DNA from 3 places in the Mesorhizobium sp. L-8-10 genome. Region 3 is predicted to be linked to each of the others. Evidence: predicted binding sites of a transcription regulator. Region 3 holds the regulator's gene; each other region holds the start of a gene.
The links. The regulator LexA, encoded in region 3, represses DNA repair genes until DNA is damaged. The targets are predictions, from matches to a motif close to TGTTCNNNNTGTGTTCNG.
Positions count from the first base shown of each region.

Region 1: the regulator LexA is predicted to act here: its motif matches at 2,113-2,130, upstream of ssb (single-stranded DNA-binding protein).
Region 2: the regulator LexA is predicted to act here: its motif matches at 1,817-1,834, upstream of JN280_RS29260 (sel1 repeat family protein).

Region 1 is NZ_AP023263.1:5,194,398-5,197,670, forward strand. Features, by position in the region: gene JN280_RS24075 (VOC family protein) at 1-146, shown strand, start outside; gene JN280_RS24080 (MarC family protein) at 272-901, shown strand; gene JN280_RS24085 (GyrI-like domain-containing protein) at 966-1,481, opposite strand; gene ssb (single-stranded DNA-binding protein) at 1,491-1,997, opposite strand; gene JN280_RS24095 (hypothetical protein) at 2,361-2,576, shown strand; gene uvrA (excinuclease ABC subunit UvrA) at 3,261-3,273, shown strand, end outside.
Region 2 is NZ_AP023263.1:6,249,824-6,253,096, reverse strand. Features, by position in the region: gene JN280_RS29280 (hypothetical protein) at 1-61, opposite strand, end outside; gene JN280_RS29275 (hypothetical protein) at 68-238, opposite strand; gene JN280_RS29270 (glutathione S-transferase N-terminal domain-containing protein) at 414-1,118, shown strand; gene JN280_RS29265 (DUF2147 domain-containing protein) at 1,175-1,519, opposite strand; gene JN280_RS29260 (sel1 repeat family protein) at 1,957-2,223, shown strand; gene JN280_RS29255 (acetyl-CoA carboxylase biotin carboxylase subunit) at 2,681-3,273, opposite strand, start outside.
Region 3 is NZ_AP023263.1:5,017,714-5,020,986, forward strand. Features, by position in the region: gene JN280_RS23220 (ComEC/Rec2 family competence protein) at 1-690, shown strand, start outside; gene JN280_RS23225 (NAD-dependent epimerase/dehydratase family protein) at 674-1,546, opposite strand; gene lexA (transcriptional repressor LexA) at 1,572-2,291, opposite strand; gene JN280_RS23235 (FkbM family methyltransferase) at 2,913-3,273, shown strand, end outside.

The DNA.
Region 1 (3,273 bases), 180 kb from region 3:
TTCATGCCGCTGCGCTTGGTGCGGGAGGCAAGGATAATGGCGAACCCGGCTTGCGTGCCGATTATGGCGAGCACTACTACGCCGCCTTTGTCGTCGATCCCGACGGCTACCGGCTCGAGGCCTATTGCGGCAAGGAGCAGGCCTGACACCGGCTCGTTCCCTGTCTCCTCCGTTTCAGCAGGGTCGCAAAGCTTGCCGTGTCCGCGCCGCGCCCGCTGGCGTCTGGGGGAAGGTTGCGATACGACTTTCCCCGGACACGGGGGGATGCTTGATGCCGAACTACGACAGTCTGTTCAACGCTTTCGTCACCATCCTCGTCACCATAGACCCTCCCGGCCTCGCTCCTCTGTTCCTGGCCTTGACGCGCGGCATGAACCGCGAACAGCGTCAGCAAGTCGGGTTCAGGGCGTCTCTCATCGGTTTTCTTGTGCTTGCCCTTTTTGCGGTCGCCGGGGCGGGCATCCTGTCGGTGTTCGGCATCACGCTGCCTGCCTTCCGGGTTGCCGGTGGCCTGCTCCTTTTCTTCATCTCCTTCGAAATGATTTTCGAGCGGCGCCAGGAGCGAAAGGAGAAAAGCGCCGACGCCGCGATCACCAAGGACCAGATCCACAACATCGCCGCCTTTCCCCTGGCTATCCCGTTGATAGCCGGCCCCGGCGCGATCTCTGCCGTGGTGCTGCTCTCGGCCTCGCTGCCCGGCATCGGCGGTCAGGCGACGCTGGTTGGCGTCATCCTGGTCGGCATCATCCTGACCTACCTGGTGTTTCTGGTCGCCGAGCGCGTCGACAAGTTCCTCGGTCAGACGGGGCGGTCGATCCTTACGCGGCTGCTGGGCGTGATCCTGGCCGCGCTGGCCGTTCAGTTCGTGGCCGACGGCGTCAAGGCCCTGACGGCGGGATGAGCCGCGCCGAGGCTCGGCCGATCAGCCGATCGTGCTTCAAGCCGCCTCCATGGCGGCCGAACGGTCAGGCACCAGACGTAAGGTTCCCGGCCGGCGTCAGCGGTAGCATCACACGCAGCACTGGCGGCCCGGCGAGGTCGAAGTCGGCAGGGTATTCTTCGCGGTGATGCAGGATCGAGACGTCCCGCTCTTGTCCTTCGGTCTCGATCCAGTCGATCATCCGGCCATAGTGCTTTACGACATCGCCATCGTCGGGACCGTGCCAGACGCAGGCGAAACGCATCGCAGGCAATGAGAGGAGCCGGTGCCCGGCGGCCGGAGCCATGTATTCCGCCGCCTCGATCCCGACGAAGTAGCGGAACCCGTCCGGCCGGTCGTTCCATGAAATCCCGATGATCATACGGGACCAAGGATCGTCTTCGGCGGCCGCGGCGATCTTCATCTCCTCGATGAGCGGATGGATCGCCCCCGCCGCCGCTTCGGCGTAGGTGCCTTCCCAGACCAGGCCGCGAAGACGCTGCGGCGCCCGCTCGGCGATGGCGAAGCGATGGCTGCCGAACTCGCCGCAGCGGGCACACATCGTCAGCGGTCAGAATGGGATCTCGTCGTCGAGATCGCGCGACGAGCCGCCGCCACCGCGTCCGAAACCGTCATTCGGGCCGGATTGGCCGAAGTCCGATCCGCGCTGGTGGTCGGAGCCGCGGCCACCGCCGCCATAGCTCCCCTGACCTTCACCACCCTGCCCGCGGGCGTCGAGCATCTGCAACTCGCCCCGGAATTTCTGCAGCACGACCTCGGTCGTGTAGCGGTCCTGGCCGTTCTGGTCCTGCCATTTGCGGGTCTGGAGTTGACCCTCGACATAGACCTTCATGCCCTTCTTCAGGAACTGCTCGGCGACCTTGGCCAGATTGTCGTTGAAGATGACGACGCTGTGCCATTCGGTCTTCTCCTTGCGCTCGCCGGAGACCTTGTCGCGCCACGTCTCGGATGTCGCAATCCTCAGATTGACGACCGGATCGCCGGAGTTCAGCCGCCGGATTTCGGGATCGGCGCCCAGATTCCCCACCAGAATGACCTTGTTGACGCTACCCGCCATGAAACTTCTCCGCGCTCGTCCGAAACCAATGCTTGTTCGCGGCGCACTTTAACCGATCACCCTCGGCGGTGCGCCGCGCCGCCGGTCAATTCAGCGTCCTGTCCACAACAGTTTTTGTTCTCTTTATGTTCTACACGCCATTGCAGGAGATGGCAAGAGCGTCGGGAAATGCGGCCGGTCGTTCAGCCCTATGTCGCACACATATGGCCGGGAGCCGGCCGTCGCAGGCCAACCGCCGGGTCAACAATATCGTGACTTGGCGTTGACGCCGGAGCGCCCTATACAACCGTCATGATGACGACATCCCGACTGCTTCGCTTCGCCGCTACGGGCATGGCCGCGTCTCTTGCGGGATTCCCTGCGTTGGCGGATCAGCGCCAAGCCGGATCAGCCTCCGAAAAGCTTCCCGGCGTCGAGGGCGCCTACAGCATCGTGGCGCCTGCCCCCGAACCCCTCGAAGCGCCGTCGGAAGGGGGCGGTTACACCTTCAAGGCCGGCAACACCGATATCAGGATTTCCGGCAGCGTTTCCGTCGAGATCGGATTCGGCCCCGAGATCGCAGGCGAGGATCGCCGGTAGCCCATCCCGGCCCGTAGCTGCCGGGCACAAAGAAACGGCCCTGCCGCCACTGGGAGCTCGCAGGGCCTTTTTCTCGAACTTCTGATTCGATTGCCGGAGTTCTAGCTGCCGGCTTTCATTTCGGATGCGACGCGGCTTTCTGCCGACGATCCGACTATGGTCTCTGATTGTAGGGGATTTACGTCAGATCAGCGTTGCCCCACGGGCAACGTTACCTGGCGCGGCTCCACACGCAGTGGAGCCAATCTGGACTGTCCGGTGGGGTCATGCCTCCGCTCCTCTGTCCGTTGCTCCAATGTCTTCCGACGCGCTAATCCGCTGTTCACGGCGTCTCGCGAACGGCCCGGCGGCCACGAAGAGCGCCCTGTGAGCGCTCGGCTTCGGGTGACTGTCGAAGTTTGCCCCCTGCCTCGCCCGGCGTCAACCTTTCCCTGGCCCGAACGGAAAAATGTGATCGCGGCCGCCTCGTCGTACGGGTTTTTCCACACGCTGTTTGTCAGGAGCGTGTTCGGCCTTTGTTCTTTTTGCTTGCCCTTACGGGCGCAACCCGGCTAGACCACAATTTCGACGAGGTGGCCGGCGGATCCGGCGCCGGCCTCGACGTAGCGACAAACGTGCTTACATAAGGGCCTGGCCGGAGCGACCCAGCCACCCGAACTCCACAACACAGGCGGCGGACCGGCCATGGCCGATCACA
Region 2 (3,273 bases), 1.2 Mb from region 3:
CTGAGCGGGCCAGAAGGCGGAGGATCCCGGTCAGGGTGTTCATCGTCGTTGCCTCGTTCATCTCGGTTCAGTTCCTCGCCGGCGGGGCGCAGACGAGCCCTTGTTCCATCACGCAAGGGACGATCATGCCGATCTCCCAGGACCGTGCCTTCCGGCTCGTCTCCGCCACCAGGATCGACAGCAGGATGCCGAACAGGGCCATCAGCAGGCAGACGATCGTGAAGCGGCGGGCGAGCATCGGACATCCCTTCGTTCAGTTTCGAAGCCAGAATGCATCCCCCGCGCTGAACCATTGCTGAGAGCGGCGTTCATCCGGCGTTCAAGAAACTTGACAGCAGGGTCAATATTCCCGGCTTGCGTTGCACCGGCACGGAACTATCTGTTGTCGGCGACCAATTACCGGAGATGTGCCGATGACCACCCAGTCGAAGCCGATCGAGCTCTATTACTGGCCCACGCCGAACGGCTGGAAGATCACCATCATGCTCGAGGAACTGGCCGTTCCCTACGAGGTGAAATACGTCAATATCGGGCGCGGCGAACAGTTCGAGCCGTCATTCCTGAAGATCGCGCCGAACAACCGCATGCCCGCCATCATCGATCCGGAAGGTCCCGGCGGCGAGCCGATCTCGATTTTCGAATCCGGCGCCATCCTGCAATATCTCGGGCGCAAGTTCGGCAGGTTCTACGGCACGGACGAACGCTCGCGCACCGAGATCGACCAGTGGCTGTTCTGGCAGATGGGCGGGCTCGGGCCGATGGCCGGCCAGGCGCATCATTTCCGGCAATATGCACCCGAGAAGATCCCATATGCGATCGACCGCTACACCAACGAGGTGAACCGGCTCTACGGCGTCATGAACAGGCGGCTCGCGGACCATCCCTATCTGGCCGGCGACTACTCGATCGCCGACATGGCTTCCTATGGCTGGGTGCGGCCGTACAAGAACCAGGGCCAGGACCTGGAGGACTTTCCGAACCTGAAGCGCTGGTTCGAGGCCATCAGCGCTCGGCCGGCCGTGATCGAGGCGGTTGAGATCGGCCAGGAATATCGGCGCAATCTCGCCGACGACAAGGAGGCCCAGAAGGTGCTGTTCGGGCAGCGCGCCCGGGCCTGAGGCGCACGGACTGAGCCCTCACCCGACCGGTGCCGGCCGGGTGAGGGAGTGGGGCGCTAGAGCTTTGACCAGGTCTGGCCTTTGCAGATGAGGCCGCCGAGCACGCAGCCCTTCATGTTGAGCGACGCCCCCGACAAAGTCGCCTTGCCGGAATAGGTCTTGTCGTCCGCGGGATCGGTGATCTCGCCGCTGTATTTGTTGCTGCCGCTGGCCTGCATCTTGCCGATGCGCTTGCCGGCGAACTTGCCCGATTTCAAAGTGATGCAGAACGCGCCGCCGCAATTCGCGATCGCCGCGGTCTCGCCGCTTGAAGTCTTCCAGTTTCCCTCGATAGGGTCGGCATAGGCGGTGCCGGCCAGAAGCATGGTCGCCGCGACGGCCAGGCTCAGTTTCCGAAACATGACGTCCTCCCATTGGTTGCCTGCGGCGGGCCTCGCTCTTCGCCGCTTCCGTTTACGCAAACGTAAGCTAGTCCAGCCCGTGCCGAAGCGGAAGCGGTGCCGTAGGGGAAGATGCGCGATATTTCACGGAAACCCCGCAGCCTGGAAAGTCGCGCTCCAGCCATATCTTAGTCGTCGTCAGCCTCTTTCGTGGTTAGCGAAGGCTTTCGCCGGGCGCATCGGATTTTTCTCGAATCTTTCGGAAAAGCGAGGAAAGCCGGGGCCCCTTATCCTTAACGAACTCTCTCGTTTACTTATTGTTTTAGCTTTGTTTTCCTCAAATTAAGCAAGCCATTTAACGGCGAATTCAAGCGTTCGGCGCATTCTCGGAAGCATCGAAAGGGCGGCTCGACGGCAACGCGGGACAGGCTCTCAGGAGACGAGACAGGGGACTGGAAATGGCACGTTTCGAAATGCTTGAAGCTGGATTTGGCGCCATGGGCTCGACGGCACAGGCCGACATCCTCTTGGAACTGGGCATGATGTATGCGACCGGGCGCGACTGCGCGACCGACCTCGTCGCCGCCCACAAGTGGTTCAACATCGCCGCGATCAAGGGTTCGGCCCGCGCAGCCGAGCTGCGGTCGGAACTGTCGGCGACGATGTCGAAGACCGAGATCGCCCGCGCTCTTCGCGAAGCGCGTGAATGGATGACGATGCACTGATCGGCGCCGGGCGACCGATCGGGAACTGAACGAGTTCAAACAGGGATGCCTTCCGGAAAAGAGCGCGGATAGCGCCGGACCGGATGGCCGAGGCGAGAAAGGGCGGGGGCCCAGTGAAAGGCCGCGACCGGCGAGAACAGGCCGGCGCGGCCTTTCCGCGTTCGAGGTTGCCTTCCGCGCCCGCCTGCCGCGTTCGGCAGCTATCACAACGGGGCCGCACTGATCCCGGGCCGCGGAGTGGTCGCGGCGGCGCTCCAGACCGGCAAACCGACCCAGGCGATGATCGGCCGATCATCTTCGACGAGAAGGGCGACAGCGCCAGCTACGACATCAACGTCTGGCGCGACGGCATATACGGCAAGGTGCGGGAATGGGCGCGCCCCCGGGTGACGTCCCAACAAAATGGCCGGGCCGTCTCCGGCCATTTTGTTGCCGGGCCGCCTGGCTCCGCCACATCTCAGCTTTGGTCCGCAATCTCGGCGAACCGCACCAGCACCGTGCCGTCGGTGACCTGGGCGCCTTCGGCGGCGATGGCCTCGACGGTGCCGTCGTGAGGCGCGGCGATGGTGTGCTCCATCTTCATCGCCTCGAGCACCAGCAGGGGCTGGCCCTTCTTCACAGCCTCGCCGGCTTCGGCGCGCACGACCTTCACCAGGCCGGGCATCGGAGCGCGCAGGCTGTCGCCTCCGCCCGCGTCCTCCTCCGAGCGCGACAAAAGATCGGTCACGGAAAAGGTGTAGGCCCGGTGATCGTCGAATACGGTGACATGGCCCGGCCATGCGACCGCCCGGGTATCTTCCGGCGACAGGGAGAGCGACTGCTTGAGGCCGTCGACGGCGATGTCGAAGCGGCCGCTCGGCCGCGCCGCGACGGCCGCGCTCACCGTGTGGTCGGCCAAGCTCAGCTTCACCGTGCGCGCCACCTGATGGAAATGCGCATAGCCCGCGAGGCTCGACCAGGGATCGGGCGAGGCGGGCACGGCAGCCCCGGATGCGGCGAAGGCGGCAATTGCGATCGCCCGTTCGCTCGGCGCCTCGCGCTCCGTCAACC
Region 3 (3,273 bases):
GCACTGTCGCTGCCGTTCGTGGTCGCCGGCCTCGCCCTGGTCGCAACGCGCTCTTCGCCCGACGTGCTCGTCTCCGAGGATGCGCGCCTGGTCGGGATGCCGCTCCAGGATGGCCGGCTCGCCGTCAACCGCTCCCGTCCGAACGGCTTTACGGTAGAGGATTGGCAACGCGCTACAGGAACGGGGGCCTTGGCGAAGCCCAGCCGGACGGGATCGGGCGCCGCCGCACCGGAAGGGGCGAAAGCCGGACGGACCCAAGAGGGTGCGTCCGGCCCGGTCGGCGTGTCTCCTGCAAGGTTGCTGCGGCACGGCGACCTGCCGGTGACCGTCGGCTTTCTCTGCGGCGGGGGCCTGTGCCTTGGGCGACAGGCGCCCGACGTCTTCGTGGCTCATGCTGAGACGGCCGAGGCGGCTCTGGCTGCCTGCGGCTTCGCCGCACTCATCGTGATCGACGATGCGACCGCTGAGAACCCGTGCCCGCACGACAGCTCGCTCGTGATCACGAAGCGGCATCTGGCGCGCCAGGGAACCGCACAAATATCGCTGTCCGGCGAGAGGCCGATCGTCAGATTCACCTTGGCGGAGCCCTATCGGCCATGGCACGCGCATCGGCAATTCTCGCGGGAGGCGCGCGGACTGCCGCCGTTCCGGCCGAAGGCGCGGAAGTCTGCGGTCACGATGCCGGACTAGGCAATGGCGAAGGATCGCAGTCGCCTGCAAGGACGGCCAGACCGTCGTATCGCGGTTGGAAGCCCAATCCCCTGCGAGCCTTCTCCGTGGCATAGATACGATCGATCCGTGCCGGCAGACGATACCCCGCCCGCCGGAAGGCGTGGGCGAAATCCGGCGCGCGGGCTTCGATGACGCCGCGCGCGTCGTTCCACAAGGCTTCGGCATCGTCGGGCAGGAACGGCGACGAGGAGGAGATCACATAGACTTCGCCGCGCGGGCCTTTGCGCCGCAGCGCAGCGAGATGGGCATCGACCACGTCACGCCGGTCGATGCCGCGATACAAGCGCCAGAGCGCCATGTCTGGCGAGGGTTCGGAAAAGCAGCGGCCCATGCGCAGGATGGTCGCCCGGATTCCGGACGCCGCGGCCAGCACATGCTCCTCGGCCGCGCGCTTCGTCACATCGTAGATGTCGCGCGGTTCCGGCGTGACGCTTTCATCGATCCAGGCTGCGCGTCCCTCGGCAACCAATGCATGTCCGTAGACGGATGTGGAACTGGTAAAGACGAAGTGGCTGGCGCCGTGGGCGACCGCCAGATCGACGAGGCGCGCCGTGCCCTCCGCATTGACCTTCCAGAACCGTGCCTCGTCGATCGAGCCGACATGAGGCGCATGCAGCGCCGCAGTGTGAACCACCGCCTCCACATTCTCAAAGGCGCGCGAAAGCTCGTCGCTGCGACAGGCAACATCCGCCAGCACATCGACCTGGGCGCCCGGCCTGATATCGACGCCGACGACTTCCGCCGTTCTGCGCAACGCGGCCGCGATCGCGGAACCGACCAGACCCGCCGTGCCGGTGACAACGATCCGTCCCACACGAATGCCGGATGCGCCGTCGGTATCAGTATCTGCGGATCAGGCCGACCAGTCTTCCCTGCACCTTCACCCTGTCGGGTCCGAAGATTCGTGTCTCGTAGGCGGGATTGGCCGCTTCGAGCGCGATCGACGCGCCCCTGCGGCGGAAGCGCTTCAACGTCGCCTCTTCGTCGTCGACCAGCGCCACGACGATCTCTCCGGGGCTGGCCGTGCTGGCATTGCGGATGATGACCGTGTCTCCGTCGAAGATACCGGCTTCGATCATGGAGTCCCCCTTGACCTCGAGCGCATAGTGCTCGCCGCCGGCGATCATCTCCGGTGGAACGGAGATCGAGTGGGTCTTGTGCTGTATCGCCTCGATCGGCACGCCGGCCGCAATCCGGCCCATCACAGGTATGGCGACCGCCACAGTCGCTTCGTCGTCGTTGCCGGCGGCGGGAAGACGGGCAGGGGGCGCGGGTTTCTTGCCCAGGCTGCCTTCTATGACGCTCGGCGAGAACTTGCGCGCGCCGCCAAGCCCCGGCGCGATCGAATCGGGCAGTCGGATGACCTCGAGCGCCCGGGCCCTGTTCGGCAACCGGCGAATGAAGCCCCGCTCCTCGAGCGCGGTGATCAGCCGGTGAATTCCCGATTTGGAAGCGAGGTCGAGCGCCTCCTTCATTTCGTCGAACGACGGCGGGATGCCCGCTTCCTTGAGCCGTTCATGGATGAACAGAAGCAGTTCATGTTGCTTGCGCGTCAGCATGCCGTTCCTCAAGGAATCAGATCATAAACAAAACCAGAACAAACACTATCTGTTCCAGTTGTGTTCCGCAACTGGCTAAATTCGGGTGAACTGCGAGCAGCGCCGGCGGCGGTCCCCGTCATTCGGCGCCCGGTTCGGTCCTATTGCAATCGATTACGCTGACGTTGTCGGCTGGCTCTCCATTCGACTCTAGCGCTGCTTGCCAAGCGGCCTCACCATCACAGCTGGGGCAAGTGTCAAGCGCACCGAAGGGGCGTAAACGATCCCGTAGCACAGGGCCGACGATACTGGATGGCTCGGTGCGCCGGTTAGACCGGAGGATAGACATGGGGTGGCGCAAGGATCGCAGGCTTTCTCGCTTTGCGGTGCTTCTGGCTTCCCTGTCGGGCATGCCGCCTTCCCGATCCAATCCCAAAGAGCGCGGCGGTCGACGCCGCCGACTACTCAAAGGATACCATCTTGTTACGCCCTTAATCGTCGCTGCGCCTGGTGCGATGCGATAATCGCTGTGCCAGCCTTCATGTTTCAGGACGAGTTTCAGAGCTTCCGCAGATTACTGTGCATGGACATTTTCTTTCGGGGATGGAAGAAGGAACTCGCTCAAGCGAGGGATCCGACGAGATGAGCCTGTCAGAAGTTGCGATCGGTCCGGTCAGGCTGCACACATTGCCGCAGGACGCCGACTGGTACCGGCAGCGCCGGCAATTCGAAGAGATGGCGTCAGGTCTGTATCGGCTGCTCGCTCAGGAACATTTCCGAAACTTCATCGATGTCGGCGCAAACAGTGGCATGGTTTCCGTATTTGCTCGCCGCTCCGCTCCGGACCTTCGCATAGTCGCGATCGAAGCCGACCAACGACTAGTCGAGATCATCCCCGGCAACTTCGCCCTCAACGGGCTCAATGAGCCGGAACTGATCCATGCCATCGCGAGCGCGAAGACCGATGCCGGCGGCTCGTTTTCTCTCAACCCGAAATCCACCT